Regions from separate parts of the Streptomyces sp. NPDC055955 genome, predicted to be linked through region 2. Evidence: riboswitches for the same ligand, from Rfam matches in the RefSeq annotation. Region 2 holds a riboswitch; each other region holds the start of a gene.
The links. Region 2 has a riboswitch for thiamine pyrophosphate ahead of ACFC96_RS18145 (thiamine ABC transporter substrate binding subunit). Riboswitches for the same ligand answer to the same signal wherever they lie in the genome.
Positions count from the first base shown of each region.

Region 1 (7,315 bases), on a different contig from region 2:
GACCTGCGGGTTCTGGTGGTGTTCTCTCCGCCCGAGAGCTGACGGCGGATCTCGGGGTTCCCTAGGGGGTCGCTCAGGGGACGACAAGGGGTCCGTAGTCCCCACGGAGCGCCTCGGCGTGCCAGCATCGAATGCAGAAGCCGTATCGAAGCGGTACGGCTCGGGAGAGAGGTAAGGGCGATGGCAGTGCGAGAGATCTTCGCGGGCATGCCGTGGTGGGTTAAGTGGGTCGCGGTGCCGGTCATCGCCCTGGTCGTCTTCGGCGGGTTGATAGCCAGCGTCGTGGGCTTCGTGATCGGTCTGCTTTTCAAGGTGCTGCTCTTCGTGGCCTTGGTCGGTGGACTCATCTACGTCGTGCGGAAGTTCATCACGGGCTCGTCCTCGCGCAGCGACTGGTAGCCCGAGGCATCGGTTCGCTCGCGCGGGGGAAGTTTCCCCGCGCGGCCCTCTCGAAGTGGTGGCCAGGGCTAGAGTCCGGAACTCGACGGCCGCACCCCCGTGATTCCCGAGAAGCGGGGGGACCCCACGCGCTTCGGGAGTGAACCTTGGCCACGGCTGAACCGCTTTCCGCCGCCCCGCTGTCCGCCGACACCATGTCTGCCGACGCCAAGTCTCCACATGCGGTGGCCCCACCACACGGATGTCGCACGCACACCTACGACGACGCCCGGGCCGAGGCCCACCCCGAGGGCCCGGCCGGCGCCCCTCCGACCCTCATCGGTTCCGTCCAGCGCGCGATGCGCCTTCTCGAGGCCGTCGCGTCGCACGAAGAGGGAGCGCCGGCCAAGCAGCTGGCCCGGGAGGCCGGCCTCGCGCTTCCCACGGCGTACCACCTGCTGCGCACGCTCGCCCACGAGGGCTATCTCCGCAAGGAGACCGGTCTGTTCGTCCTGGGGGCGGCGGCCGAGAGGCTGAGCAGCAGCGGAGCGCAGCAGAATCGTCGCGGCATGATCACCGAAGCCCTGCAGCACTGGCGCGACGCCATCGGCGTCCCGGTGTACTTCTCGGTTTACCGCGAGGGCGAGATCGAAGTTGTGGCCGTCGCCGACACGCCCGGGAATCCCGCGGTCGCCGAATGGGCCGACTTCCGTGAGACGGGGCACGCCCACGCGATCGGCCAGTGCCTCCTCGCCCAGCTCGACGACGAGAGCCGACGCGATCACCTCGACCGCTATCCCGCCCATTCGATCACCCCGTACACGGTGCGTGACGACCGCGCGCTGCTGCGACGGCTGAACGGACAGGGGCGGATGCAGCCGGTCGTGGAGCGTCAGGAGTACGCGTTGGGCACAGTCTGCGCCGCGTTTCCCATCACCGTGGGCTCCACCGCGGCGACGATGGCGGTCTCCCTCCCGTCCCATCAGGCCGGTCGTCTGCTGCCCGCGGCCCGTCAGCTGCAGAACGAAGTCGGGAAACTCGTGGGGACACTCGCCTTCTCTATCAGCATCTGAAAACTCACTCCTTGTGATCCCGCATGTACGTTAAGCAAGATGCGAAGAGCGTCGGGAAGGCTGTTCCCGGCCGATCGACGGCAAATTGACGGGGTAGGCGATGCGCGAGTCGGTACAGGCAGTACAAGCAGAGGTCATGATGAGCTTCCTCGTCTCCGAGGAACTCTCGTTCCGCATCCCGGTGGAGCTGCGGTACGCCGCCGCTGATCCCTACGCCGTGCGGCTGACCTTCCACCTCCCCGGAGACGCCCCGGTGACGTGGGCGTTCGGCAGAGAGCTCCTGGTGGACGGCGTGGCCGGCCCCTGTGGCGACGGCGATGTGCGCATCGAGCCGGTGGAACTGGCCGGCAGCCCCGGCGACATGCCGGGCGAGGTGCACATCCGGCTCCAAGTGGGCGGGGACCAGGCACTGTTCAAGGCGGGCGTCGCCCCCCTCGTCGCGTTCCTCGACCGCACCGACAAGCTGGTCCCGCTCGGCCAGGAGCGGGCGCTCGCCGACTTCGAGACGCATCTCGACGAGGCACTCGACCGGATCCTCGCCGAGGAGCAGAGCGCGGGCTGACGGGCTCCAGAAGTCCGGCACGATCAACTGATGTAACGCTTCAGCAGACCGGCGCCCCGGGGCTGCCCTCGCAGGGGTTCAGCGCTTCCGACGCCGGCCCCTTCCTCCGCGTGCCGGACCGGCCGTGGCAGCGGACGAGGATCCGGGTCGGTCGGCGGAGACCACCAGAGCCGCGAGCGCGGTCGTCACCGGCACCGAGGCGACCAGCCCGATCGAGCCCACCAGAGTCCGGACGATCTCCTCGGCCACCAGTTCACTGTTGGCCACGGTGCCCACACCGCTCTGCGCGATCGAGAAGAGCAGCAACAGCGGCAGCGCCGCGCCCGCGTACGCCAGGACCAGTGTGTTGACCACGGACGCGATGTGGTCGCGGCCGATCCGGATGCCCGCGCGGTACAGGCCGCGCCGGCCCATCGTCGGGTCGGCCTGATGCAGCTCCCACACCGCCGACGTCTGTGTGACCGTCACATCGTCGAGCACGCCGAGCGAACCGATGATGACGCCGGCGAGCAGCAGACCGCTCATGTCGATGGACGGGTAGAGACCGTGGATCAGGCCTGTGTTGTCGTCGGTGTTGCCGGTCAGCGCGGCCCAGCCGATGAACAGCGAACCGAGCAGGCCGATCAGGAGCAGAGAGACCAGCGTGCCGAGCACCGCGACCGACGTTCGGGCCGTCGGACCGTGACACATGTAGAGAGCGATCAGCATGATGGCGCTCGCCCCGACCACCGCCACCACCAGTGGATTTGAGCCCTGGAGGATCGCGGGCAGGATGAAGAAGGTCAACACCAGGAAGCTGACGGCCAGCGCGACGAGTGCCATGACCCCCCGCAGTCGTCCCACGACGACCACGGCCAGCGCGAAGATCCCGGCGAGGAGCGTCATCGGGAGCCTGCGGTTCACATCGGTGACGGAGTACTGAAGTTCTTTGGGTGCGTCGGGCGCGTAGGCCACGATCACCTTCTGGTTCTCGTGCAACTGCCGCGGCGAGTCCGGCTGCACGATCTCCGTGAACGTATGCCCGGTGTCCTTGCCGCCGTCGACACGGACTGTCGCCTTCTCGCACGTGCCCTTCGCCTGCTGCTCGGCGGACCGACCCTCGGCGGTCGACGTATCGCCGGTGGGGGTGTCGCCGGAGGCGTTTACGGACCGGCAGTCGACCTTGTCGACCCGTATGACGGTGCCCTGTTGGGTCTGCCGGTCGAAGCCGACGCCCGTACGGGCATGGGAGGGGGCGCCGCCGGGCCAGAGCACCACCAGGCCGACGACGACCGCCACGGAGAACGGGATGAGCACGGCGGCGATGACCTTGCGCAGATGCTGGGAAACGGGCGCGGCAGGGCCGTGACTGTGGGAGTGGCCGTGCCCTCCGCCCCCCTGGGCGTGCGGCGGATGCGGCGGTGAGGACGGAGACTGCTGCGTGCTGGTCACCGCCCGATCATCGCAAGAACGGCAGGGGCCCTCTGTTCAGCGCGCCAGAAATGGCGCTAGCGTGGGGGCACCTTTGCACACGCGGGAGCTCGGAGCACCGGGCTGAGAGGGCGCTGACCTCCGCTTCGGCGATGTTTCACATGAAACATCGCCCGACGGAAGCCGCTGCGTCGACCGCCGAACCTGTTACCGGGTAATGCCGGCGTAGGGAGTAGGTCTCATGACCACATCGGACGCACGCACGCCTGCCTCCAACCTGTCCGCAGAGACGGGCGAGGCCGGGAAGTCCATCGGCTGGCACAAGGGGTACGTCACGGGCTCACGCCCTGACCTCCAGGTGCCGGTCCGCCAGGTGCACCTCACCAACGGCACGGCGGTCACGCTCTACGACACGTCCGGGCCGTACACCGATCCGAGTGTCGACACCGATGTCCGCAGGGGCCTCGCGCCGCTGAGGGAGAACTGGATCATCAGCCGTGGCGACACCGAGGAGTATGCGGGCCGCCCGGTCCGCCCCGAGGACGACGGCATCAAGCACACCTCGCCGCGCGGCGGTCTGCGCAACCTCGACGCGGTCTTCCCCGGCCGCCCCCGCCAGCCTCGCCGCGGGCGTGACGGCCAGGCGGTGACCCAACTCGCGTACGCCAGGCGCGGGGAGGTCACGCCCGAGATGGAGTACGTGGCCATCCGGGAGAACGTGGAGCCGGAGGTCGTCCGCGAGGAGATCGCCGCGGGCCGCGCGGTCCTGCCGGCCAACGTCAACCACCCGGAGATCGAGCCGATGATCATCGGCAAGCGGTTCCTGGTGAAGGTCAACGCCAACATCGGCAACTCCGCGGTCACCTCGTCCATCGAGGAAGAGGTGGAGAAGATGACATGGGCGACCCGCTGGGGCGCCGACACCGTCATGGACCTCTCCACCGGTCGCAACATCCACACCACGCGCGAATGGGTCCTGCGCAACTCCCCCGTCCCGATCGGCACGGTCCCGCTCTACCAGGCGCTGGAGAAGGTCGACGGCCGCGCCGAGGAACTGACCTGGGAGATCTACAAGGACACGGTCATCGAGCAGGCCGAGCAGGGCGTGGACTACATGACGGTCCACGCGGGCGTGCGGCTGCCGTACGTCCCGCTCACCGCCAATCGCAAGACGGGCATCGTCTCGCGCGGCGGTTCGATCATGGCCGCCTGGTGCCTGGCGCACCACAAGGAGAGCTTCCTCTACGAGAACTTCGCGGAGCTCTGCGAGATCCTCGCGGCGTACGACGTCACCTATTCGCTGGGCGACGGCCTGCGGCCGGGTTCGATCGCGGATGCCAACGACGAGGCACAGTTCGCCGAGCTGAAGACGCTCGGGGAGCTCAACACGATCGCGAAGAGCTTCAACGTGCAGACGATGATCGAGGGCCCCGGGCACGTCCCGATGCACAAGATCAAGGAGAACATCGACCTTCAGCAGGAGGTGTGCGAGGAGGCGCCTTTCTACACACTCGGCCCGCTGACGACCGACATCGCCCCTGCGTACGACCACATCACCTCCGGCATCGGAGCCGCGATGATCGCGTGGTGGGGGACGGCGATGCTCTGCTACGTCACGCCCAAGGAGCACCTGGGCCTGCCCAACCGTGACGACGTGAAGACCGGCGTCATCACCTACAAGATCGCGGCCCACGCGGCGGACCTCGCCAAGGGGCACCCGGGTGCCCAGGAGTGGGACGACGCCCTCTCCGACGCGCGCTTCGAGTTCCGCTGGGAGGACCAGTTCAACCTCGCCCTCGACCCGGACACGGCAAGGGAGTTCCATGACGAGACGCTCCCGGCCGAACCCGCGAAGACGGCCCACTTCTGCTCGATGTGCGGGCCGAAGTTCTGCTCGATGAAGATCTCGCAGGACATCCGCCGCCAGCACGGCGGGACGAAGAGCGAGATCGAGGAGGGCATGGCGGAGAAGTCCAGGGAGTTCGCCGCCGCGGGCAACCGGGTCTATCTGCCGATCGCGGACTGACCTCGCCCGCGCCGCCCGCAGGCGCCGCGCGCTGTCCACCGGTCGCCCTTCGCGGCCGGTGGACAGAGTGTCCCGGGTCCGAGCTACGGCAGGCCCTGGGGCCTCTCGTCCGGATCGGGCTGGGCTCGCCCGATCCGGACGAAAGACCCTAGTCCGGCTGGTGGTCCGGGCCTCCGAAGTCCGGGCTCGTGAAGTCCGGGCTCGAGTAGGTCGGACGCGGGGCCGCAGGGGAGCCGCTGTCGGCGCCCGGGCTGCTGAACCCGGGCCTGTTGTACCCGAGATGCGGCATGCGGCCCGCGGTTCCGGGAACGCCCCCGCGGTTGGCGGGGGCCGGTGGTGGTTCCGCGAGGGCCTCCCGGAGAAACGGCAGGATGCCGCGCTCCAGGAGCACCAGGCACCACGCTTCCCTTGCCCGGTCCAGCTCCTCGTTCGACTCGCTGTGCGCGCCGGCTGGCAAGGACGTCGCGCCGTTGCGCAGAGCGGTGAGCAGCAGGCCCACGCCGGCGACAAGAATGCCCGCGGCCGTGAGCGCGCCGAACACCCAGCCGGCCGTCAACAAGGTCTGGGCGAACGCCGGTTCCGGATCGAGCATCTTCAGGATGTAGCCGACGAGCAGGAAGATCGCGGCAGCCGTCCCGGCGAGCACGGGGGCGAGCACCGCGACGACGGCTATGACGCCGGCGCCGGTGGTCTCCGCCACCTCGCCCACCGTGGCGGCCAGGCCGATCGCTCCGCCGCCGGACTCCGCCGCGCTTCCTTCTTCACGCAGCGGACGCACGGGCCGGGGCGAGGCGCGCAGGTCGGCGCGGACCTTCACGTAGTTCTGGTACTCGGTCGCTGCGGCGGCCGTGATCAGCGCGGTGGCGTTGAGCGCCATGGTGCGTAGTTGTTCGGGGTTGAGCCGCTGGCCCACTGCGGCGAGATCAGGGCGGTCCGGTGCGGTACGCAGCGCTTCATCGAGGATCCGCTCGAACTCGGGGCGGTCCTCGTTCAGCAGGTGCGGAGCGCTGTTCATGTGCATCCCCCGATGCTCCGTAGGGCTTGGGGGCTCGCATGGTTACGAGCCGTCGGGCAGAAACGGAGGGGAGCCTGCTACGGATAAGCCGATGGTAGAGCGGTGACGGCACGCGGTGACAGGGGGTTTCCCGAATTCGGCCCGGTGGCCGGACCGAGGCCCCGTTCGGTGCGCCTGCCCGGGGAACGCCTAGCTATCCATGGGGAGTTGCTGGACCAGCAGCTTTCCGGCCATGGTCACTCCGCCGTCCATCGCGATCGCGAGACCGCCCGCGTACACATGCGGGCCCTCGATCTGCGGGCGGCTGTCCTCGGATCCGTCCGCCGCGTCCTCGGTGCCGACCTCGCCGAGGAGATACGGGATGGGGCTGTGGCCGTGGACGACGCGCGCGCCGCCGTACGCGTCGAGGAGCTCGCGCACGGCTCCGGGTCCGGATTCGTCGCGGAACGCGAAGCGCTTGGTGAACTTGCGGAAGAGGTCCCAGCACTCGTCCGCGTCGTTACGGGTGAGGGTCTCGCGGACCGTGTCGTTGACCGCCTCGATCGAGTCGCCGTAGTCGAGGTACGCGGTCGTGTCGGAGTGCATCAGGAGGTGGTCGTCCTCCAGCTCGATGGCGTCGAGCCGGGACATCCACTGCAGATGGACGTCCTGGAGACGGTCCATGTCCGCCTTCTGACCGCCGTTGAGCAACCAGGCCGCCTGGAAAGTGGCGGTACCCGCGCCCGAGTTGACCGGAGTGTCGCCGAAGCGTTTGGCGCCGAGCAGGAGCAGCTCGTGGTTGCCCATGAGGGCCTTGCAGTAGCCGCCGGCGGCCGCGGCCTCCGCGGACAGTCGCATCACGAGGTCGATGA
Region 1 covers NZ_JBHJYS010000007.1:189,615-196,929, forward strand. Annotated here, with positions in the region: gene ACFC96_RS16635 (cupin domain-containing protein) at 1-42, shown strand, start outside; gene ACFC96_RS16640 (DUF5326 family protein) at 187-399, shown strand; gene ACFC96_RS16645 (IclR family transcriptional regulator) at 738-1,451, shown strand; gene ACFC96_RS16650 (SsgA family sporulation/cell division regulator) at 1,552-2,013, shown strand; gene ACFC96_RS16655 (YibE/F family protein) at 2,092-3,444, opposite strand; TPP riboswitch at 3,516-3,672, shown strand; gene thiC (phosphomethylpyrimidine synthase ThiC) at 3,665-5,449, shown strand; gene ACFC96_RS16665 (hypothetical protein) at 5,598-6,470, opposite strand; gene ACFC96_RS16670 (metallophosphoesterase family protein) at 6,654-7,315, opposite strand, start outside.
Region 1: linked by a shared signal. The riboswitch ahead of thiC (phosphomethylpyrimidine synthase ThiC) and the one ahead of ACFC96_RS18145 (thiamine ABC transporter substrate binding subunit) in region 2 are both predicted to bind thiamine pyrophosphate.

Region 2 (7,315 bases):
GGTAGCGGATCACCCGGAAGCTGCCCACGACCCCGTCGTCGACGAAGACGCCTCCTCCCCAGCGGCTCCCTCGGTCGGTTTGGGGCGCGACACCATAAGTGGCGCCGTAAGGGCCGACCGTGGCCACCGGCGCACCGTTGTCGCAGTTGAACCCGCGGTAGACCTCGACGATCGCGTCGCTGTCGTTGTCGATGCTGAAACTGGTCGAGCCCAGTCCACTGGCAGCGGGGACGCAGCCCTCCGTGAAGGCGGAGTACGTGCGTTCGTTGAACTGGATTCTTCCCTCCTTCTTTCCGCCGTAGCCACGGTCGCGGTCCTCGTGGCCGCGGCCCTTGTTCCCCCCGCCGTCGGTGCGGTCGGTACCGGCGCGAGCCGCCGCGGGGGCGGCCTGCTTGACGGGCGGGGCGGCCCGCTTGGCCGGTGGTGCGACGTGCTTGGCCGGCGGGGCGGCCTGGGTCGATTCGGACTGTGCGGCATAGGTGATGCCGGTGGTGGCAAGAACCGCTGCCCCCACCGCGGCGGCGGACACGATGAAGATTCGCGTGGGCATGTCACTCCTCTCTTGCAGAGACGCCAGCTGGACAGCCGACCTGCGACGAACGTAGTAATCGGCTCATCGGCTGTCATTTCAGGACGGCTCAAGGTGTGACATCAGGCTGCTGAGCGAGTGGAATCCCTGCGCTCGGTGCATATCTCGGGGCTTTCCGGCGCAGCGCCGGAATCCTGGTCAGGGCGGGGCGGCGGTGGGGCCGAGAGGGCAGCCGCGGTGCGGCCGGGGCGGCGGTACGGCCCGCCTGCCGCACATCAGCCGGCGGCAGGCTCCGTCCGGAGGGAAAGCGGCTCACCCGGCGGGGCGGTACGAGCGCTGTCGTCGGTCGTCGTGCACCAGGATTCCCTGGGCCTCCATCCGGCGAAGGTGGTACAGCACGCTCGAGGGGCTGCTGAGTCCGACACCGGCGCCGATCTCGCGGACCGTCGGGTACTCCCCGGTTTCCGCGACCCACTCGCGGATGCATCGCACGATGCGCTCCTGGCGCTCGGTCAGATGGTCGATCACTGCGGGCCTCCCTCGCCTCGGGCCTGCCGCCGCAGTTCCACGCGCTCCGCGGGGCTGAGGGGGTAGGCCGCCAGTCGCACGGACAGGCGGTACAAGCGGCGTCGCAGTGCGGTGCGGCCCGGTTGCTCGGCGAGCCGCTCGTACGTGACGGCCCACTCGCGCTGTGTGTTCAGAACGTCATCGGGGAGGGGGTGGTCCATGTCTCGAATTAGAGCGCGTGTTCGATTTTCTCGGCAAGTGGACTCACCGGACTCCGGCCGGACGCGTACGGCTGCGCCCCGCTGCGTGCGGGAGACCCTGGGTGTGCGGTGGCTGGTAGCGCGCCGGCCTGCACGGATGCCGCCGCGTGGGCCGAGAGGCCGGGCCGTTCATGGGCCGCCGAGGCGGCCCGCCGCAGCCGATGGCGACCGGCGACGACCACCCCTCCCTTCTCGGCCTCCAGGTCACGCGAATGGATCTGCGACACTGGACGAGATATGCCTAAGCCCGGAGAACTCACTTTCGTCGCCCCGCGCGGAGCCAAGAAGCCGCCGCGGCACCTCGCCGACCTCTCGCCCGCCGAGCGGAAGGAGGCCGTCGCCGCGATCGGTGAGAAGCCGTTCCGCGCCAAGCAGCTGTCGCAGCACTACTTCTCGCGGTTCGCGCACGACCCCGCGGAGTGGACCGACATCCCCGCCGCCTCGCGCAGCAAGCTGCAGGAGGCGCTGCTTCCGGAGCTGATGACGGTCGTCCGGCATCTGTCGACGGACCAGGACACCACCCGCAAGACCCTGTGGCGGCTCTTCGACGGCACGCTCGTCGAGTCCGTACTGATGCGCTACCCGGACCGGGTCACCATGTGCATCAGCTCGCAGGCCGGCTGCGGGATGAACTGCCCGTTCTGCGCCACGGGACAGGCCGGCCTCGACCGGAACCTGTCGACGGGCGAGATCGTGCACCAGATCGTCGACGGCATGCGCGCGCTGCGCGACGGCGAGATCCCGGGCGGCCCGGCGCGCCTGAGCAACATCGTCTTCATGGGCATGGGCGAGCCCCTGGCCAACTACAAGCGGGTCGTGGGTGCCATCCGCGCGCTCACCGACCCCGAGCCGGACGGCGTCGGCCTCTCGCAGCGTGGGATCACCGTCTCGACCGTCGGTCTGGTGCCCGCCATGCACCGGTTCGCCGACGAGGGACTCAAGTGCCGCCTCGCCGTCTCGCTGCACGCTCCCGACGACGAGCTGCGCGACACCCTCGTCCCGGTCAATACGCGCTGGAAGGTCCGCGAGGTCCTCGACGCGGCGTGGGAGTACGCGGAGAAGTCGGGCCGCCGCATCTCGATCGAGTACGCGCTCATCCGGGACATCAACGACCAGGCCTGGCGTGGTGACCGGCTCGGCCGCCTGCTCAAGGGCAAGCGCGTCCACGTCAACCTGATCCCGCTGAACCCGACGCCGGGCTCGAAGTGGACGGCCTCGCGCCCCGAGGACGAGAAGGCGTTCGTCGAGGCCATCGCGGCCCACGGCGTGCCGGTCACCGTCCGCGACACCCGTGGCCAGGAGATCGACGGGGCATGCGGTCAGCTCGCCGCCACCGAGCGGTAATCTGACGGGCGTACTTACATCTTCATATTCCGACAGGGGAGCGCCACAGCGCTGAGAGTGCGGCATCGGCCGCAGACCCTCTGAACCTTGCCCAGGTCATTCTGGGTAGGAAGTTCGGTCGCCACTCAAGCTGTTGTGTCCTGCCCGGGAATCGTCCGCGATCCCGGGCAGGGCCGCGTCTCTTCCTGGTCACCCAGGAGGGAACTCAGTGAGCACCATCATCAAGGCCACGGCCGTCGCCGTGGCGGCCGGTCTCGGACTCGTCACGCTCTCCGCGTGCGGGGGATCCGACTCCGGCAAGGACGCGGCGGACTCCAAGACCGTCACTCTCGTCAGCCATGACTCGTGGGCCGTCTCCAAGAACGTGCTCAAGGACTTCGAGAAGCGCTCCGGCTACAAGGTCACGGTCCTGAAGGACGGTGACGCGGGCGAGGCCGTGAACAAGGCCATCCTGTCCAAGGACAACCCGCAGGGCGACGTCCTCTTCGGCGTCGACAACACGCTCCTGTCGCGCGCCCTCGACAACGGGCTCTTCCAGCCGTACGCGGCCAAGGGCCTGGACCAGGTGGGGTCCGAGTTCCAGCTCGACAAGGACAAGCACCGGGTCACCCCGATCGACACCGGCAACATCTGCGTCAACTACGACAAGAAGTACTTCGCCGATCACAAGCTGACGCCGCCCGCCTCGTTCGACGACCTCGCCAAGCCCGCGTACAAGAACCTGCTGGTCACCGAGAACGTGTCGACGTCGTCGCCCGGCCTCGGCTTCCTGCTCGGCAGTGCCGCGCAGTACGGCGACGGCGGCACCTCCCGCTCGGGTGAAGCCGGGAGCGGGGAAGGCTGGCAGGGCTACTGGAAGAAGCTCAAGGCCAACGGCGTGAAGGTCGTCGACGGTTGGGAGCAGGCCTACAACGAGGAGTTCTCGGGCTCAGCCGGCGGCAGGAAGGCGGGCGGTGACCGGCCGCTCGTCGTGTCGTACGCGTCGTCGCCGCCGGCCGAGGCGATCTACTCGGACCCGCAGCCGAAGACCGCCCCGACCGGGGTGGCGACCGGCACCTGCTTCCGCCAGACCGAGTTCGCCGGCCTGCTGAGCAACGCGAAGAACGAGAAGGGCGGCAAGGCGCTCCTCGACTTCCTGATCGCGAAGGAGTTCCAGCAGGACATGCCGCTGAACATGTTCGTGGACCCGGTGACGAAGGACGCGGCCCTGCCCGCCGACTACGCGAAGTACGACGTCGAGGTCGACGCCCCGAAGACCATGGCGCCGAAGAAGATCGCCGACAACCGTGACGCCTGGGTCAAGTCGTGGACCTCACTCGTACTGAAGTGACGTCCCCCGGGGAACCTCCGGTGAAGCGCCCGGCATCGCGCCCGGGCACGCCTGCGGTGACTCCCCGTAAGGGCCGTCGGCGCGGGAGCGCGGCTCGGCTCGGCCTCATGGCCGTGCCCGTCGCGTTCTTCGCGGTCTTCTTCGCCTATCCGGTCGCGGCGATCGTCTCGCGCGGCCTGAAGGCGGGCGGCCACTGGCAGTTCGGGCGGATCACCGACGTGCTCGGGCAGCCCGACATCCAGCACGTCCTGTGGTTCACGACCTGGCAGGCGTTCGCCTCGACCGTGCTCACGCTGCTGATCGCGCTCCCCGGCGCGTACGTCTTCGCGCGCTTCGAGTTCAGGGGCAAGCAGGTTCTGAGAGCCGCCGTCACCGTGCCGTTCGTGCTGCCGACCGTCGTCGTCGGCACGGCGTTCCTGGCGCTGGTGGGCCGCGGCGGGCTGCTCGACGGCCTGTGGGGCGTACGCCTCGACACCACGGTGTGGGCGATCCTGCTCGCCCATGTCTTCTTCAACTACGCCGTCGTCGTGCGCACCGTGGGCGGACTGTGGTCGCAGCTCGACCCGCGGCAGGAGGAGGCCGCCCGGATGCTGGGCGCCTCCCGCTGGACGGCCTGGCGGAAGGTGACGCTGCCCGCGCTCGGGCCGGCCGTCGCGGCCGCCGCGCTGATGGTCTTCCTCTTCGCGTTCACGTCGTTCGGCGTGGTCCAGATCCTCGGCGGGCCGACGTTCTCCACTCTCGAGGTCGAGATCTACCGGCAGACCGCGCAGATCTTCGACCTCTCCACGGCGGCCGTCCTCACGATCGTGCAGTTCGCCGCCGTGGGGATCATTCTCGCCGTGCACGCATGGAGCGTTCGCCGGCAGGAGAGCGCGCTGCGCCTCGTGGACGCGGCGCACACCGCCCGACGCCCGCGCGGCCCGGGCCAGTGGGCGCTGCTCGCCGGGGTGGTCGCCACCGTCGCGGTACTGATCCTGCTGCCGCTCGGTGTGCTGATCCAGAGGTCCTTCGAGGGGCCGGACGGCTTCGGCTTCTCCTACTACACGGCGCTCACCTCGTCCGACAGCGGTGCGTTCCTGGTGCCGCCGATCGAGGCGATCGGAAACTCCCTCACGTACGCGCTCGCCGCCACCGCCCTCGCGGTCGTGATCGGCGGACTCGCCGCCGCGGCCCTGACGCGCAGGGCCGGGCGTCTCGTACGGGGCTTCGACGCGCTCCTCATGCTGCCGCTCGGCGTCTCCGCCGTCACCGTCGGCTTCGGCTTCCTGATCACTCTGGACAAGCCGCCCCTCGACCTGCGCGGCACCTGGATCCTGGTTCCGCTGGCCCAGGCCCTCGTCGGGGTGCCCTTCGTCGTCCGCACCATGCTGCCGGTCCTGCGCGCGGTCGACGGGCGGTTGCGCGAGGCCGCCGCCGTCCTCGGTGCCTCGCCGCTGCGGGCCTGGCGCGAGGTCGATCTGCCGATGGTGCGCAGGGCTCTGCTGATCGCGGCCGGATTCGCGTTCGCCGTGTCGCTCGGCGAGTTCGGGGCGACCGTGTTCATCGCCCGCCCGGACCACCCGACCCTGCCGGTCGCCGTGGCGCGGCTCCTCGGCCGCGCCGGTGACCTCAACTACGGCCAGGCAATGGCCCTTTCGACGATTCTCATGGTGGTGTGCGCGGTGTCGCTGCTGCTGCTCGAACGCATCCGCACGGACCGTACGACGGGAGAGTTCTGATGGCCCTGCTGACCCTGGACGACGCGACCGTGCGGTTCGACGGTCCGTCCGCAGCGGCGCATGCGGCGCTCGACCGGATCGATCTGGAGGTCGCCGAGCACGAGATCGTGTGTGTGCTCGGCCCCAGCGGCAGCGGCAAGTCGACGCTGCTGAGGGTCGTGGCCGGGCTCCAGGCGCTCGACGGGGGACGTGTGTTCCTCGACGGCCGTGACCAGTCGGGCGTGCCCGCGCACCGGCGGGGCGTCGGCCTCATGTTCCAGGACCACCAGCTGTTCCCGCAGCGCGACGTGGGCGGCAACGTCGCCTTCGGGCTGCGGATGCACGGCGCCACGCGCTCCGAACAGCAGCTCCGCGTGGGCGAGTTGCTGGCGCTGGTCGGGTTGCCCGGGGCCGACGGGCGCGCCGTGGGCTCGCTGTCCGGCGGCGAGCAGCAGCGCGTGGCCCTCGCCAGGGCGCTCGCCCCGCGACCCCGCCTGCTCATGCTCGACGAGCCGCTCGGCCAGCTCGACCGCTCGCTGCGGGAGCGTCTCGTCGTCGAACTCAGGGAGCTCTTCGGCGAGTTGGGCACGACGGTGCTGGCCGTGACCCACGACCAGGGCGAGGCCTTCGCGCTCGCCGACCGCGTCGTGGTGATGCGCGACGGACGGATAGCCCAGTCCGGTACGCCACTTGAGGTGTGGCAGCACCCGGCCGACGCGTTCGTGGCACGCTTCCTCGGATTCGACAACGTGGTCGACGCCACGGTCGTCGGGGAGGTGGCCGACACGCCCTGGGGAAAGCTGCCGGTGCCCGCGGGGTCCCCGCAGGGCCGCGCCGAGATCCTCGTCAGGCCCGCGGGCGTACGCCTCGTGCCCGCCGCCGAGGCTCAGTTGACGTGCGCGGTCACCGCGCGCACCTTCCGCGGCACGCATGTGGCCGTACACCTCCAGGCCACGAGGGCGCCCCGCCTCGAAGCGGCCTGCGCGCTGCGGGACGCGCCCGAGCCGGGGGACGAGGTCGGGGTGGCGTTCGACGCGGGCGAAATCGTGGTGCTGGACGGCCCGCCCGCCGCATAGGGTCCGCCGTATGACGACGGAGACAGCGGCATCCGGACAGCTCGCCCATGACCGCTACTGCGACGAAGTCGTCGCGCAGAGCGCCCTGCTGGCCGGGCATCTCGTCGGCGCCGACCTCACGGCGACGGTGCCGACCTGCCCCGACTGGACCCTGCGCGACCTCGTCGTGCACCTCGGCGGCGCGCACCGCTGGGTCGAGGCGATCGTACGGACCGGGGCCACCGAGGAGATCCCCGACGAGAAGGTACCGGGCTTCGAAGGGCCCGCCAGCGACGACCCGGCCGAGCTGGCGGCCTGGCTCGCGGAAGGCGCCGAACTGACCGCGCGGGCACTGCGGGCAGCCGGCCCCGACACTCGCGTCTGGACCTGGTCCTGGCAGCGGACCACGGGGTTCTGGGCGCGCCGCATGACGCACGAGACCGTGATCCACCGGGCGGACGCGGCGCTCACGGCGCGGGCCGCGTACGAGGTGGCGCCCGAACTCGCCGCCGACGCGATCGACGAATGGCTGCAGATCGTCGCGTACGCCCAGCGGTCGGACCCGTCCGACGCTGCGGCGGAGCTGCGCGGCG
Region 2 covers NZ_JBHJYS010000008.1:113,407-120,721, reverse strand. Annotated here, with positions in the region: gene ACFC96_RS18165 (hypothetical protein) at 1-550, opposite strand, end outside; gene ACFC96_RS18160 (hypothetical protein) at 842-1,057, opposite strand; gene ACFC96_RS18155 (hypothetical protein) at 1,054-1,257, opposite strand; gene rlmN (23S rRNA (adenine(2503)-C(2))-methyltransferase RlmN) at 1,534-2,640, shown strand; TPP riboswitch at 2,665-2,770, shown strand; gene ACFC96_RS18145 (thiamine ABC transporter substrate binding subunit) at 2,849-3,970, shown strand; gene ACFC96_RS18140 (ABC transporter permease) at 4,078-5,688, shown strand; gene ACFC96_RS18135 (ABC transporter ATP-binding protein) at 5,688-6,743, shown strand; gene ACFC96_RS18130 (maleylpyruvate isomerase family mycothiol-dependent enzyme) at 6,754-7,315, shown strand, end outside.

Region 3 (7,315 bases), on a different contig from region 2:
GGTGAAGCCGTCGTCGACGAGGATCTCCGCCGCGTCCAGGAGCTCGATCGGGTCGGGCAGTAGGGTGCGCTCGTCCGCGATGACCTCCAGCTTGACCAGGTCCGTGCCGAGCGCCTCGCGCGCGAGGCGGGCGGTCAGGACGGCCTCACCGGCGGTGAAGCAGCCCGCCGTGTTCGGCAGTACCTGGATCCCCAGCTTCTCCAGGACGGAGAGCACGGACCCCTGCACACTCGCGTCCACGCGCCGCATCGCGACGGTCGTCAGCTCCGTGCCGGACGCGACGAGGGAGCGTTCGAGGACGTCGAGGCTGGGCGCCCCGCCCGTGCCCATGATCAGCCGGGACGAGAACGACGTACCGCCGATGACCAAGGAGTCGTCAGCCATGGGTTCAGCCTCCCTGGACCGCGGTGAGGACCTCGACACGGTCCCCGTCCGTGAGTGCGGTGACGGCCCACCGGGTGCGCGGGACGACGGTTTCGTTGAGTGCGGCGGCGACCCCGGACGGCGCGCTGGTCAGCGTGGAGACGAGGGCGTCGAGCGTGGTGCCCGGGGCGACCTGGCGGCCCTCCCCGTTCACGGATACGTGGGTGACGGACACGGTCATACGGACTGCTCCACAGAGACGGGTGCGGGGACGGCGTCGAAGCGCCGCGGGGTGAAGGGGCGGGCCACTTCGGGGAGTTCGCCGGTGGCGAGCACGTGGGCCATGGCGTCGCCGGTGACCGGCGTGAGCAGCACGCCGTTGCGGTAGTGGCCGGTGGCGAGCAGCAGGCCCGGCAGTGCGGTCGGGCCGAGGATCGGGGCGTTGTCGGGGGAGCCGGGGCGCAGGCCCGCGCGGGTCTCCGTGAGCGGCAGCTCCGTGATGCCGGGCACCAGCTCGTGGGCGTCACGCAGCAGCTCGTAGACGCCGCCCGCGGTGACCGTCGTGTCCCAGCCGAGCTCCTCGCTGGTGGCCCCGACGACGAGCTCGCCGTTGACCCGGGGCACCAGGTAGAGGTTGCCGCCGCGCACGACGGCGCGCACGGTGCGGCTCAGGAACGGCGCGTACACCTTCGGCACGGTCAGGCGCAGTACCTGTCCCTTCACCGGGCGCACCGGCGGCAGTACGTCGTCCGGGACCCCGGCGAGCCTGCCGCTGAGGCTGCCGCCGGCGAGGACGACCCGGTCCGCGTCGAGCACGGTGCCGTCGGCGAGGACCACGCCGCGCGCGCCCTCGCGGACGACTGTCAGCCGCTTGGCCCACTGCCGGTGGAACCGCACCCCGGCCAGCTCGCAGGCCGCCACAAGGGCCTTCGCGAGGCGTCTCGGATCGATCTGGTGGTCACCGTCGACGCGCAGGCCGCCCCGCACGGACGGGGCCAGCATCGGTTCGAGGCGCCGGCACTCACGGCCCGACAGCCACTCCGAGTCCAGGCCCGACTTGTGCTGGAGGGCGTGCAGTTCCCGCAGGTGCGCGCGGTCGTCCGAGTCGAGCGCCACGGCGAGGGTGCCGCACGCGCGGTAACCGAGGTCGAGCCCGGTGGCCTCGGAGAGCTCGGCCGCGAACGCCGGATAGCGGCGCGCGGACTCGACGTTGAGGCCGAGGAGGGTCTGTTCGGTCTCTCCGTAGTGCAGTTCGGTGACGGCGGCGAGCATCCCGGCCGCCACCTGGGCGGCCCCGCCGCCCGGTTCGGGGTCCACGACCGCGGTGCGCAGCCCGCGCTGCGCGGCCCGCCACGCGGTGACGAGACCGATGATCCCGCCGCCCACGACCAGGACGTCGGAGCCTTCAGAAGTACGCGACATGGGCGTCCAGCCCCTCCCTTCGCCGGCATGACCCGGATCAGGTTCGTACGGTCGGAGGCCGTCCCAGCCTCCCTCTCAGCCCGGTACGTCCGGGCTCCCGCGAGTGCTTTACGGTGGCCACCCTAACCCCCTGACCCACTGCACCGACGCCCAGTAAGGGAGCCCCCGCGCATGGCCCGCTCGCTCGACGGACTCGTTCTCGCCCCGGTCGCCGACCAGGCGCCAGGTCAGGTGGGTACGCAGACGCGGTTCGCCTACCACGAGGAGGACGGCCGGATCTGGGCCGAGTACGCGGGCGGGGACGTGGTGCGCGGCCACCTCGTGGGCACCCGCGAGGGTGACCGGATCGACTTCAGGTACGTACAGCTGAAGACGGACGAGACGACCTCCTCCGGGCACTGTGTCTCGCTCGTCGTGGACCTTCCCGACGGGCGGGTGCGGCTGGACGAGACGTGGGAGTGGGAGTCGCAGGCGGGCAGCGGGACGAGCGTCGTCGAAGAGGTCCCCGGCGCCTGACGGCGCGGGCGGCCGCGGCGGTCAAACCGGCGGCCGGTGTGGAAGACGTCACGGGACCGGAGTGACGCGGCCCGCTGACTGACTGAACGTCAGGTGCATATGGTGATCCGGTGAGCGAGCAGACCCAGAACCAGGCAGGGCGGCACGTCGTCATCGTCGGCGCCGGGATGGCGGGGGTCCAGACCGCCGTGGCCCTGCGCGAACAGGGCTTCACCGGCGCCGTCACGCTGATCGGCGCCGAACCCCACCAGCCGTACGACCGGCCCCCGCTGTCCAAGGCCGTCCTGCTCGGCAAGGCCGAGGGGTCCGCCTTCGACGTCGACTTCGAAGCACTCGACATCACGCTCGAACTGGGCCGCGAGGTCACCGGCGTACGCCCCGCCGAACACACCCTCGACACCGCCACCGGACCCGCCCCCTACGACGTCCTCGTCCTCGCGACCGGCGCCGAGCCCATCAGGCTGCCCGGCACGGAGGACATCCCCGGAGTCCATCTGCTGCGCACGCTCGACGACGCCGAACGTCTGCGCCCCGTCCTCGCCGCGCAGCGCGACATCGTCGTCGTGGGAGCGGGCTGGATCGGCGCCGAGTTCGCCACCGCGGCCCGCGAGGCGGGATGCGCGGTCACCGTCGTCGAGGCGGCCGAGCGGCCGCTCGCCGGGGCGCTGCCCGAGGAGGTCGCCGCCCCCATGGCCGCCTGGTACGCGGACGCCGGGGCGGAACTGCGCACCCACGCGCGCGTGGAGCACGTCGAACCGGGCGCCGTCCTTCTCGACGACGGCACCCGGGTGCCCGCCGGCGCCGTCGTCGTCGGCATCGGGGCCCGCCCCGCCACCGGCTGGCTCACCGGCTCCGGCATCACGCTCGGCGCCCACCGCGAGGTCGTGGCGGACGACCGCCTGCGCACCTCCGAGCCCGATGTGTACGCGGTGGGTGACTGCTCGTCCTTCCCTTCGGGACGGTACGGCGAGCGCCTGATGGTCCACCACTGGGACAACGCGCTCCAGGGCCCCCGCACGGTCGCCGCCAACATCATCGGCGACACCCCGGCGACGTACGACCCGGTGCCGTACTTCTGGTCGGAGCAGTTCGGCCGCTTCGTCCAGTACGCCGGGCATCACGCGGCCGCCGACACCACCGTGTGGCGCGGCGACCCGCAGGGCGCCTCCTGGAGCGTGTGCTGGCTGCGCGAGAGCCGTCTCGTCGGCGTCCTCGCCGTGGGCCGCCCGCGCGACCTGGCGCAGGGACGCAAGCTCATCGAGTCCGGCGCCCCGCTGGATCCGCAGGTCATCAGCGACCCGGCCCGTCCCCTGAAGGCCGCAGTCGTGTGACCGCCCCGCGCGGGCGGGGGTCCTTTTGCGCGGCCGCGTTTCCCACTGTCAGTCCGGGATGGCAGGCTTGTCCTGTGACCGAGATTGACGCAAAGATCGATGCTCTCGTCCCCGAGTGGCTCACCCTCCCCGACATCGCCGAGCGGTTCGGCGTGGAGGTGACGCGTGTGCGGCAGCTGGTGAAGGAAGGCCAGGTGATCGCCGTACGCCGCGGTGAGAACAGGGCGCTGCACGTGCCCGCCGCCTTCATCGACGGCGACAAGGTCGTCAAGGGCCTCACCGGGACGCTGACCCTGCTCAGGGACGACGGCTTCAACGACGAAGAGATGCTCGAGTGGCTCTTCACCCCCGATCCGACCCTGCCGGGCACCCCCGCGCAGGCGCTGAGCGAGAATCGCGGGACGGAGGTGAAGCGCCGCGCCCAGGCGCTCGCCGTCTGACCTGACAACCGTCCGGCGTGGGGGGGGCGCGCCCCCCCCCCCCCCCCCCCCCCCCCCCCGGGGGGGGGGCCCCCCGGGCCGGGGCCGCCCCCCCGCCCGCCCCCGGCCCCCCCCCGGGGGGGGGCGCCGCTCGCCGGGGGGCCGGGGGGGCCCGCCCCGCCCCCCGCCGCGCGCCTCGCCCCCCCCCCCCCGCGGGGGGGGGGGCCCCCCCCCCCCGCCCCCCCCACGCCACCGACCACGGGGGGACTCACCCATGGCCATGGCCGCCACGCAGCGCGCCCAGCTCGCCGACGCCCGGCTGTACCTGTGCACGGACGCCCGCAAGCGCCAGGGCGACCTCCCCGAGTTCCTCGACGCCGTTCTGGCGAACGGCGTGGACATCGTTCAGCTGCGCGACAAGGGCATGGAGGCGGGCGAGGAGCTGGAGCACCTGGCCGTCCTCGCCGACGCCGCCGCCCGCCACGGCAAGCTGTTCGCGGTCAACGACCGGGCGGACGTCGCCCACGCCGCCGGCGCCGATGTCCTGCACCTGGGCCAGGGCGACCTGCCGGTCGCGGCCGCCCGCGCCATCCTCGGCGAGGACGTCCTGATCGGCCGCTCCACGCACGCAGACACGGAGGCCGCCGCGGCCGCCGTCCAGGACGGCGTGGACTATTTCTGCACCGGCCCCTGCTGGCCGACGCCCACCAAGCCCGGCCGGTACGCGCCCGGCCTCGACCTGGTGCGTCACACGGCCTCGCTCGGCACGGACCGCCCCTGGTTCGCGATCGGCGGCATCGACGCGGGGAACCTGGACGAGGTGCTCGAAGCCGGCGCCCGCCGCGTCGTCGTCGTCCGTGCCATCACCGAGGCGGACGACCCGGGCGCGGCGGCGGCCGACCTCGCGAAGCGGCTGCGTACGGCCTGACCCGCCCGGACACGCTCCGCCAAGACGTGTGTCCGCAGGGTGGACGGGGATTAGGGACAGGGCGCTCCCGTGGCTAACCTGCCCATATGGCCCTTGGCACCGCTTCCACCAGGACTGATCGCGCACGCACCGTGCGCGACATGCTCGCGACCGGCAAGACGACCTTCTCGTTCGAGTTCTCGGCGCCGAAGACCCCGAAGGGTGAGCGGAACCTCTGGAACGCGCTGCGCCGGGTCGAGGCCGTCGCGCCCGACTTCGTCTCCGTGACGTACGGGGCCGGCGGTTCCACCCGCGCCGGCACGGTCCGCGAGACGGAGCAGATCGTCGCCGACACGACCCTGACCCCGGTCGCCCACCTCACGGCCGTCGACCACTCCGTGGCCGAGCTGCGCAACATCATCGGCCAGTACGCGGACGCCGGCATCAGGAACATCCTCGCCGTGCGCGGAGATCCGCCCGGCGACCCCATGGCCGACTGGGTCGCGCACCCCGAGGGTCTGACCTACGCCGCCGAACTGGTCCGGCTCATCAAGGAGTCGGGCGACTTCTGCGTCGGCGTCGCCGCCTTCCCCGCGATGCACCCGCGCTCCGAGGACTGGGACTCCGACGTGCGCCACTTCGTGGACAAGTGCCGGGCGGGCGCGGATTACGCGATCACCCAGATGTTCTTCTACCCGGAGGAATATCTGCGGCTGCGCGACCGGGTCGCGGCGGCGGGTTGCGACACCCCCGTCATCCCGGAGATCATGCCGGTCACGAGCGTGCGCATGCTGGAGCGGCTGCCGCAGCTCAGCAACGCCACGTTTCCGCCCGCCCTGAAAGAGCGCATCCTCACAGCCAAAGACGATCCGGCGGCTGTACGCTCCATTGGCATCGAGTTCGCGACGGAGTTCTGCGCGAAGCTGTTGGACGAGGGCGTTCCGGGTCTGCACTTCATCACGCTCAACAACTCCACGGCGACACTGGAGATCTACGAGAATCTGGGCCTGCACGACCAGCGGGCCTGACCCGGCCGTGTTCCACCAGGGGCGGCGGCCGTACGAGAGGGGCGTACATGGGCTGGACGGTCCTCTACATCGCGTTCGGAATCGTCGCGTTGTGGCTGCTCGGTGAGGTACTGCTCCAGTACAAGGCGCGGCTGCGCTACCGGCTGCTCGCCTTCGTCGGGTTCCTCGGTGTCGTCCTCGGTGTGCTGATCCCGTCGGTGATCGTCATCGGGATCGGCGCCATCACGTTCGCCGTCGGCCAGACGTACGTGACGCTGTCGTTCCGCAGGGGTTTCTCCACGGGCTGGGCGCTCGGCGGGAACCCCGGCGCGAGCAAGCGGCGCAAGATCAAGGAGCCGGTCCACCAGGACCCGACCCTGGAGGTCTCCGACCTCGAGTACGAGTCCGACGCCCCGGAACCCGAGTCCGCGGCCGAGGTGACGTCGGTCTACGCGCCGGAGCCGATGCCCGACGACACCGGCCAGTACGGCGTCTACACCCCGGCCGCCGCGCAGACGGACTCCGCCGCGCAGGGCTACGGCTACGACGCGTACGCGGGCTACGACCAGCAGCAGTACGGCTACGACAACGGCCAGCAGCAGTACGCCGCCTACTCCGACCCGTACATCGGGACGCAGACCTACCCGGCGCAGCCCCAGTACGACGACGCGTACGGCACGGGACAGCAGTACGGCGACCCGTACGCGGCGGGCGGCTACGGCATGGAGACGCCGCCCGGCGGGGTCTGGGTGCCCCAGCAGCGCACCGGCGACGACCAGCACCAGCAGTACGGCGGCGAACTGCCCCCGGAGCAGCCCTACCCGTACGAGCAGAGCGGCCACGGCGGCTACGACGGCGGCTCCGGCTACGACGAGCAGCAGCAGTACCGCTACTGAATCCGGCGGGCGCCGCCCGTCACTGCGAGCCGCGGAAGTCCGGGCCCTCCACGATCAGCCCGGCCGCCAGCGCGCCCGACATCCCCGCGTGCGGCAGCCCGCCGCCCGGGTGCGACCAGCCGCCGACGGCGAACAGGCCCGCGACGAGTGTGCTGTTCGACGGGTGCAGGAGCCGGCCGGAGGCCGCGGCCAGAGCCGGCGCGGGCACCGAACCGCCGTCCGCGCCCGTGGACTCGGCGACATCCGACGGGGTGCGGACCTCGTGCCACAGCAGACGGTCACGCAGCCCGGGGACCGCCCGCCCGGCCGCGTCCAGGACCCGCTCCACGTCCGCGTCCGTCACGCGTGCGCCGCGCGCCACCGTGACCACCAGGGTCACCGCCTCGTGCTCCGGGTCCGGCACCGTCGAGGCGTCGTCGGGACGCAGCACCGTGACCGTGGGCCGCTCCGCCAC
Region 3 covers NZ_JBHJYS010000017.1:179,524-186,838, reverse strand. Annotated here, with positions in the region: gene ACFC96_RS30415 (thiazole synthase) at 1-384, opposite strand, end outside; gene thiS (sulfur carrier protein ThiS) at 389-604, opposite strand; gene thiO (glycine oxidase ThiO) at 601-1,785, opposite strand; TPP riboswitch at 1,783-1,896, opposite strand; gene ACFC96_RS30400 (hypothetical protein) at 1,957-2,301, shown strand; gene ACFC96_RS30395 (NAD(P)/FAD-dependent oxidoreductase) at 2,412-3,632, shown strand; gene ACFC96_RS30390 (Rv2175c family DNA-binding protein) at 3,707-4,072, shown strand; gene thiE (thiamine phosphate synthase) at 4,332-4,979, shown strand; gene metF (methylenetetrahydrofolate reductase [NAD(P)H]) at 5,066-5,986, shown strand; gene ACFC96_RS30375 (hypothetical protein) at 6,034-6,861, shown strand; gene ACFC96_RS30370 (phytoene desaturase family protein) at 6,881-7,315, opposite strand, start outside.
Region 3: linked by a shared signal. The riboswitch ahead of thiO (glycine oxidase ThiO) and the one ahead of ACFC96_RS18145 (thiamine ABC transporter substrate binding subunit) in region 2 are both predicted to bind thiamine pyrophosphate.

Region 4 (7,315 bases), on a different contig from region 2:
GCGGGCGATGTTGCGGGAAGCATTCCGGTCTGCGTGGGCAACGACCCCGCAGTTCCGGCACGTGAACAGGGCCTGGCTTGCCCGGTTCTTCTTGTCGATGTGGCCGCACTCGCAGCACTGCTGCGAGGTGTAGGCGGGATCGACGAAGACCACGGGGACACCGGCCCTGCGGGCCTTGTAGACGATGAAGCCTGCGAGCTGGGCAAACGCCCAGGAGTGCAGTGCGACCCGTTGGGGCTTGCGGAGCCGTACCCTCTGCCGGATTCCCTTGAGTTCCTCCAGGGAGATCCCGGCCGAGGTGCGTTCAGCCTCGGTCACGATCGTCTTCGCGATGATGTGGTTCTGGTTCTTCGCGTGACGCTGTTCACGCCGGTTACGCTTCTTCAACAGCCGCTTGGCGGACTTGCTGCCCTTGGCCTGCAGCTTCCTGCGCAGATCGAGGTGCCGCTTACGGTGCCGGTTCAGGTCCCGCCCGGCACTCTTGTGGCCGGTGGACGTAGTGGCGATGTTGACGATTCCCAGATCCACGCCGATGAAATGGGCGGGCTCGTACTGCTCGGTCTCGGGCACCTCGCAGGTCGCCAGCAGATAGAACACGCCGTCGCGTTCGACCAGGTCCGATTCACCCTGCCGGTGCTCCTGCAGCGTCTTGAGTGCGCCAGCCGAACAGGCAAAGCGGACGTTCTTGATACGCCCGGAGATTGTCCAGATACTCACCGTCTGCGCTTCGTACTGCCAGCTCAAACACCGGTCGTCATACGGCTGCGCAGCCTGGGGCCTAAAGACGATGGGCTTGGACTCAGCCTTGGTACGACGCTTCGATCCAGGCCTGCCGAGATTCCCAGCGCGGATGCTGGCCCTGAGCGTCGTGTAGGCATCGCGGGTCTTCTTGATCACGTGCTGCGCTGCCTGCGCCCCCAGCCCTCGCGACCGCAGTTCGGCGTAGGTGTGCCTGCGCAGCTCATACTCACGCGGCACACCGCGCTCGAACGCCACCGCCGAAACCCAGTTCGCGGCGTCATTGACCGTGCGCAGGGTGCGCTTAAGCGCGGATACCTGCACGGCATCCGGCATGAGTTTGACCTGCGTCACGACCTTCACACGGGCGATCGTAACGATCTATGTCACCACACTGGGAGCCAAATCCCAATATTCGTAGGGGTTGCACGGTCGTCCACACTCTCCACGCCCACTTGGTCTTCACACTCAAGTATCGGCGCGGACCGTTCACCGACGAGATCCTTGAACGCCGCGAGGAAGTCATGCGCGCCGTCTGCGCGGACTTCGAAACAGAGTTGGCCAAGTTCAACAGTGCGACCGACCACGTGCACCTGCTGGTGCACCACCCGCCCAAGGTCTCCGGTCCCAGCTGGTCGGCTCCCCCCAAGGGGCATCTCCGCCCGCAGACTCCGCCAGGAGCTTCCCCGGCATATCCGCACGTACCTCTGAGGTGACCACATCTGGTCACCCTCAAAACTTTGCCGCCACGTGCGGAGGCGCCCCGCCGTCGAGCAACAAGGAATACCTCGACAACCAGAGACATCCCAGCTGAGGCCGACCATGCGGGCCCGCGGGAACCGGCAGGTCAGAACAGTCCAGACAACCGCTTCCTCCCGCGCGTATCAACAACGCTCATGCTCAATACGGCTAGACCAGCTGAACGCGGTGGGGACGACGGGACGTCCCCACCGCGACGGCGTCACGCGCCGAGGCACGCGCGCACCGCCGCGATCAGGCGGTTGGCTCGGGCGTCGCCGTGGCCGATCATGCGATTGGCCACATAGGCGAAGCCCACCCCGAACTCGTCGTCACCGAAGGCGAATTGGCCTCCGGCTCCGTCGTTCCCGAAGCTGCGGGCGCCGAGCATCGGGCGGAAGGACGGCGAGTCGAGCAGGAAGCCCGAGCCCCAGCCCGCTCCGGCGTCGAAGCCGAGCCAGCCCTCGCCGGAGGACAGCTCGCGCAGCGCGTCGGTCACCGTGTCCGCCGTGAGCAGCCGTTCGCGGCCCCCGACCCCGGTGACGGCCGCCGCGTAGAGACGGGCGAGACCGCTCGCGGAGGCGACGGCGCCGGCCCCGGGCAGTTCCACGGCGTGCAGCTCGGGGTCGTTCCAGCCGTGCGGCTCGTCGAGGCCCGGAAAGGCCAGCGCGCCGTTCATCGTCACGATGCGCGTGAGCAGATGCTCGGGCCCCGGCATCGCGGGACGCCCCTCGGCCTCGGCGAGCCGGGCCACGCGTGCCGACTCTCCGGCGGGCAGCCCGATCCAGGCACGCAGCCCGAGCGGGTCACCGACCGCGCGGCGGAAGTACGCGCCCGGGGTGAGGCCCGTGATCCGCCGGATCACCTCGCCGACGAGGAAGCCGAAGACATGGCCGTGGTACTCGTACGCGGTGCCGGGCTCCCACAGCGGCTTCTGCTCCTCGATCGCGCGGATCACCGGCGTCCACGCGGCGATCTCCTCGAAGGAGAGCACCGGGTCGAGGGCGGGGACTCCCGCCCGGTGCCCGAGCACCATGCGCGTGGTGACGGTCTCCTTGCCGTGCTGTGCGAACTCGGGCCAGTACCGGCCGACCGGCGCGTCGAGGTCGAGCCGCCCCTCCTGGGCGAGGAGCTGCGCGCTGACGCTCACCAGGCCCTTGGCCACGGAGAAGACGGGGACGGTGGTGTCCTGTTCCCAGGCACGCCCGGTCCGCTCGTCCGCGACTCCGCCCCACAGGTCGACGACCTTGCGTCCCTCGGCGAACACCGTGACGGCGGCGCCGAGTTCGGGGAACTCCGTGAAGTTCCGCGCGAACGCGTCGGCGACGGCCCCGAACCGTTCGTCGGCCTCACCGTGGCGCTGCTCCATCGTGTCCCGTCCTTTCCTTCGCATGTCCCTGGGGACGCGGACCGCCGGGCAGGGGTGCCCGGACCGTCCGCGATCATTCGAATCGATCACGGTACGGGGGTGTGCGGCACTCCTCGAACGAATTTCACGCGGCGGGTGCGCGCCACCCACGCAGCGGACGTCGCCCCTCCCCCCGGGGTTGCCTCCCGGGACAGGGAAGCTACCCTTGCCGACGTACCGGACACGGGGTGCCCCGCACGAGGGCTGAGATCACACCCGTCGAACCTGAACCAGTTAGCACTGGCGGAGGGATGTCAGCCAATGTCGTTGCCCCATGCCCCGAGCAGCACCGGGTCCACCGGACCGCGCTCCGTCTTCGACGGGCGGATGCCCGCCGCGCCCGGTGACCTGCGGGTCGAGGCGCGCGGGATCGCGCCGGTCCCCGAGAGCCACCGCTACGGCGGCGCCGGGCGCCTGTTCACCGTGTGGTTCGCCCCGAACCTGACCATGACCGGGGTCTTCACCGGCACCGTCGGCATCGCACTCGGCCTGGACTTCGCCACCGCGCTGGCCGCCGTCGTCTTCGGCACGCTCGTCGGCGCCGTGCCCACCGCGTATCTCGGTACGTGGGGCAGCGCGACCGGCGCGGGACAGCTTCCGCTGGCGCGGCTCGCGTTCGGCCGGGCCGTCGCGGTGCCCGGCGCCCTGCAGTGGCTGTCGTCGGTCGCCTGGGACGCGCTGATCGGCCTGTTCGGCGGCGACGCGCTCGCCAGGCTGTGCGGCTGGCCCTTCTGGGTCGGCGTGCTCGTGATGATGCTGGCGCAGGGTGCGCTCGGTGTGCTCGGCTACGAGGCCGTCCACCGCCTGCAGAAGCTGATGACCTTCGTCCTGGCCGCCGCGTTCGTGGTCCTGGCCGTCAAGCTTCTCGACGGTGTCCATCCGGTCACCACCGGGGCCGCGCACGGCGCCGACCGGGCCGGCGCGTTCGTCCTGACGAGCACGATCGCGCTCAGCCTGTCCCTGTCCTGGGCCCCCTACGCCAGCGACTTCAGCCGCTATCTTCCGGCCGCCACCTCCCGTCAGCGCATGTTCTGGTTCACGCTCCTCGGCGTCACGGTCTCCTTCGTCGCCGTCCAGGCGCTCGGGCTGTGGGGCGCCTCCGTGTTCACCGACCAGACCGCGCGCGGGGTCGACGAGCTTCTCGGCGGGGGCGTGCTCGGCTCCTTCGGGCTGCTGGCCGTGGCGCTCGCGGCCCTGTGCAGCAACGCCATGAACGACTACAGCGGCTCGCTGGCCCTGCAGACGATCGGCGTCCGGGTCCCGCGGCCGCTCGCCGCGGCGCTCGCCGCGGTGCTCGGCTTCCCGCTGGTGCTGTGGATGCACGCGGCCGACACCGCGGCCCGCTTCCAGAACGTCCTGCTGTTCGTCGGCTACTGGATCCCCGGCTTCGTCGCGGTCGTGGCCGTCGACTGGTTCGCGCGCGCCAGGGCCCGGGGCGGCGCGCCGGTCGACCTCGCCGCCGAGAGCGCACGGCCGCAGCCCTGGTGGCCCGGACTCCTCGCCTTCGTCGCCGCCTTCGCCGCCGCGGTCCCGTTCATGGACAGCGGCCTGTACGTGGGGCCGGTCGCGAAGGCCCTGCACGGCGCCGACCTCGCGTACTACGTGGCCTTCGTCGCCGCACTCGTCGTGTACGCGCCCCTCAGGCTGCGCCGCCCGACCGCCGACACCCGGACCGCACCGCACGAGGAGGCCCGCACATGACCGTGCCCGTGAGCACCCGACGCGTCGCGCCGCCCCGCGTCCTGACCGTCGCCGGTTCGGACTCGGGCGGTGGCGCCGGGATCCAGGCCGACCTCAAGACGATGCTGGCGCTCGGCGCCCACGGCATGAGCGTCCTGACCGCCGTCACCGCGCAGAACTCCCTGGGGGTCCAGGGAGCGTGGGAGCTCCCCGTCGACGCGGTGCGCGCGCAGTACCGCAGCGTCGTGGACGACATCGGCGTCCAGGCGGTCAAGACGGGGATGCTCTCGTCGCCGGTGCTCGTCGAGACGGTGGCAGAACTGCTCGCCGGTACGGACGCCCCCGTGGTGGTGGACCCGGTGAGTGTCTCCAAGCACGGCGATCCGCTGCTCGCCGAGGACGCGCTCGACGCGGTGCGCACCAAGCTGCTGCCGGTCGCGACGGTGGCCACGCCGAACCTGGACGAGGTGGCTCAGCTGACCGGCCTCGCCGTCGCCGACGACGCGGGCATGCGCCGTGCCGCGGAACGGCTCCTCGCGTTCGGCCCGCGCTGGGTGGTCGTCAAGGGCGGCCATCTGCCCGGGGCGGCCGTGGATCTGCTCACCGACGGCACCGAGGAGCACTGGCTGCGCGCTCCCCGCCACGACAACCGGCACACGCACGGCACCGGATGCACCCTGGCGTCGGCCGTCGCCGTGGGTCTCGCCCACGGCCTGCCCGTTCCGGAGTCCGTCCGTCTGGCGAAGGAGTACGTCACGGGGGCGATCGCCGCCGGGTTCGCGCTGGGGTCGGGCATCGGCCCGGTCGACCACGGGTGGCGCCTGCCGGGCGACCGGTCCGGGGCCACGGGGCGTACGGACTGAGAGCCGCCGGGTCCTCCTGGCACACGCGCGACACGCCCGCACGCACACAAATCGGGGCCCGATGTGTGACCCGGCGCTCCCGTCCACTTGACTGTTGCCATGACCACCCTGCCCCGCCAGCCTCAACAGGCCCCGCCGACCGGCCACATGATCGTGTGCGGTGGTGACGCGCTCGCCGAGCGGCTCGCCGCCGAACTGCGCGCCGTGTACGGCGAGCGGGTCACGGTCGTCGTGCCCTCCGTGCGCGTCACCAGACAGGGTGCCGGTCCCGTCGGGCGGGCGCGGGCGGCCACCCTGCTCTCGCGGATGCAGGCGGTCGTGAACCGTACGGTGTCCGCCGTGGCCGACGACAGCGTTCCGCCGCCACGGGTCCTGGAGGCACCGGAACTCGACGAGGAGGCGCTGGCCGAGGCGGGCGTGTCCGACGCCGCCGCGCTGGCCCTCGTCCACGGCGACGACGAGACCAACATCCGGGCCGCCCTGGCCGCCCGCCGTCTCAACCCCCAGCTGCGCCTGGTCATCCGGCTCTACAACCGCAAGCTCGGCCAGCACCTGGAACACCTCCTCGATCAGGCAGCCGCGCTCTCCGCCCCCGGCGTCGACCCCGAGGCACTGGACACCACGACGACCGTCCTGTCCGACGCCGACACCGCGGCGCCGGCGCTCGCGGCCACCGCCGTCGCCGGTACCAGCAAGGTCGTCCAGGCCGACGGGCTCCTGCTGCGCGCCGTGGAGCGCACGCCGCCGGGCCGGGGCGAGGTCGCCGACCCGGGCCTGTGCACCCTCGCCCTGCTGTCCGCGACCGCCAACGATCCGGCGGGCGCGGAGGGTTCGGACGTGGGCGGCGCGGAGGGCCCTCTGCTGCTGCCCGACGAACGCACGGTCGCCGCGGCCACCGGGCGCGGCACGGTGGTCCTGGAAGCCGTCTCCCCCGCCGTCGCCGCACCCAACGGCCGCACGACCAGCCGCCGTATGCCTCTCAGCTCGTTGTTCTCGCGTCGGCTGCGCTGGTCCCTCGCCGGACTCGTCACGAGCGTCCTCGGTCTGGCCGTGGCGTCCTGGGCCACCACCGGCGACCACCCGCTGCACGCCGGATACCTCACGCTCCTGGACCTGTTCGCCATCGACGACCCGGCGATCGGGGAGCCGCTCGCCCGCCAGCTCCTCCAACTCCTGACGGGGCTCGCCGGGCTGCTCCTGCTGCCCGTGCTGCTCGCGGCGGTGCTCGAAGCCCTCGGCACCTTCCGGACGGCGTCGGCCCTGCGCCGCCCGCCGCGCGGGCTGTCGGGCCACGTCGTGCTGCTGGGCCTCGGCAAGATCGGTACTCGGGTCCTTGCCCGCCTGCGTGAACTCGGCATTCCCGTCGTGTGCGTGGAGGAGGACCCCGAGGCACGCGGCGTCGCCCTGGCCCGGCGCCTGCGCGTACCGACTGTCATCGGTGACGTCACGCAGGAAGGCGTCCTGGAAGCGGCGAAGGTGCACCGCGCCCACGCCCTGCTCGCCCTCACCAGCAGCGACATCACCAATCTCGAGGCCGCGCTGCACGCGCGGTCGGTCAAGCCCGACCTGCGGGTGGCGCTGCGCCTGTTCGACGACGGTTTCGCGACCGCCGTCTACCGCACGCTGCGCTCCGCGCATCCGCTCGCCCTGACCCGCAGCCGGAGTGTCTCCACCCTGGCCGCGCCCGCGTTCGCCGGCGCCATGATGGGCCGCCAGATCCTCGGCGCGATCCCCGTCGAGCGCAGCGTCCTGCTCTTCGCCGCCCTCGACGTGGCGGGACATCCGCTGCTCGACGGCCGGACCGTCGCCGACTCGTTCCGGGCCGGCTCCTGGCGTGTGATCGCGCTCGACGCCACGGCGCCGAGCGAGCGCCGCCCCGACCTGGCCG
Region 4 covers NZ_JBHJYS010000029.1:12,506-19,820, forward strand. Annotated here, with positions in the region: gene ACFC96_RS39810 (RNA-guided endonuclease InsQ/TnpB family protein) at 1-1,074, opposite strand, end outside; gene tnpA (IS200/IS605 family transposase) at 1,122-1,454, shown strand; gene ACFC96_RS39820 (serine hydrolase domain-containing protein) at 1,700-2,845, opposite strand; TPP riboswitch at 3,059-3,153, shown strand; gene ACFC96_RS39825 (purine-cytosine permease family protein) at 3,146-4,585, shown strand; gene thiD (bifunctional hydroxymethylpyrimidine kinase/phosphomethylpyrimidine kinase) at 4,582-5,427, shown strand; gene ACFC96_RS39835 (NAD-binding protein) at 5,527-7,315, shown strand, end outside.
Region 4: linked by a shared signal. The riboswitch ahead of ACFC96_RS39825 (purine-cytosine permease family protein) and the one ahead of ACFC96_RS18145 (thiamine ABC transporter substrate binding subunit) in region 2 are both predicted to bind thiamine pyrophosphate.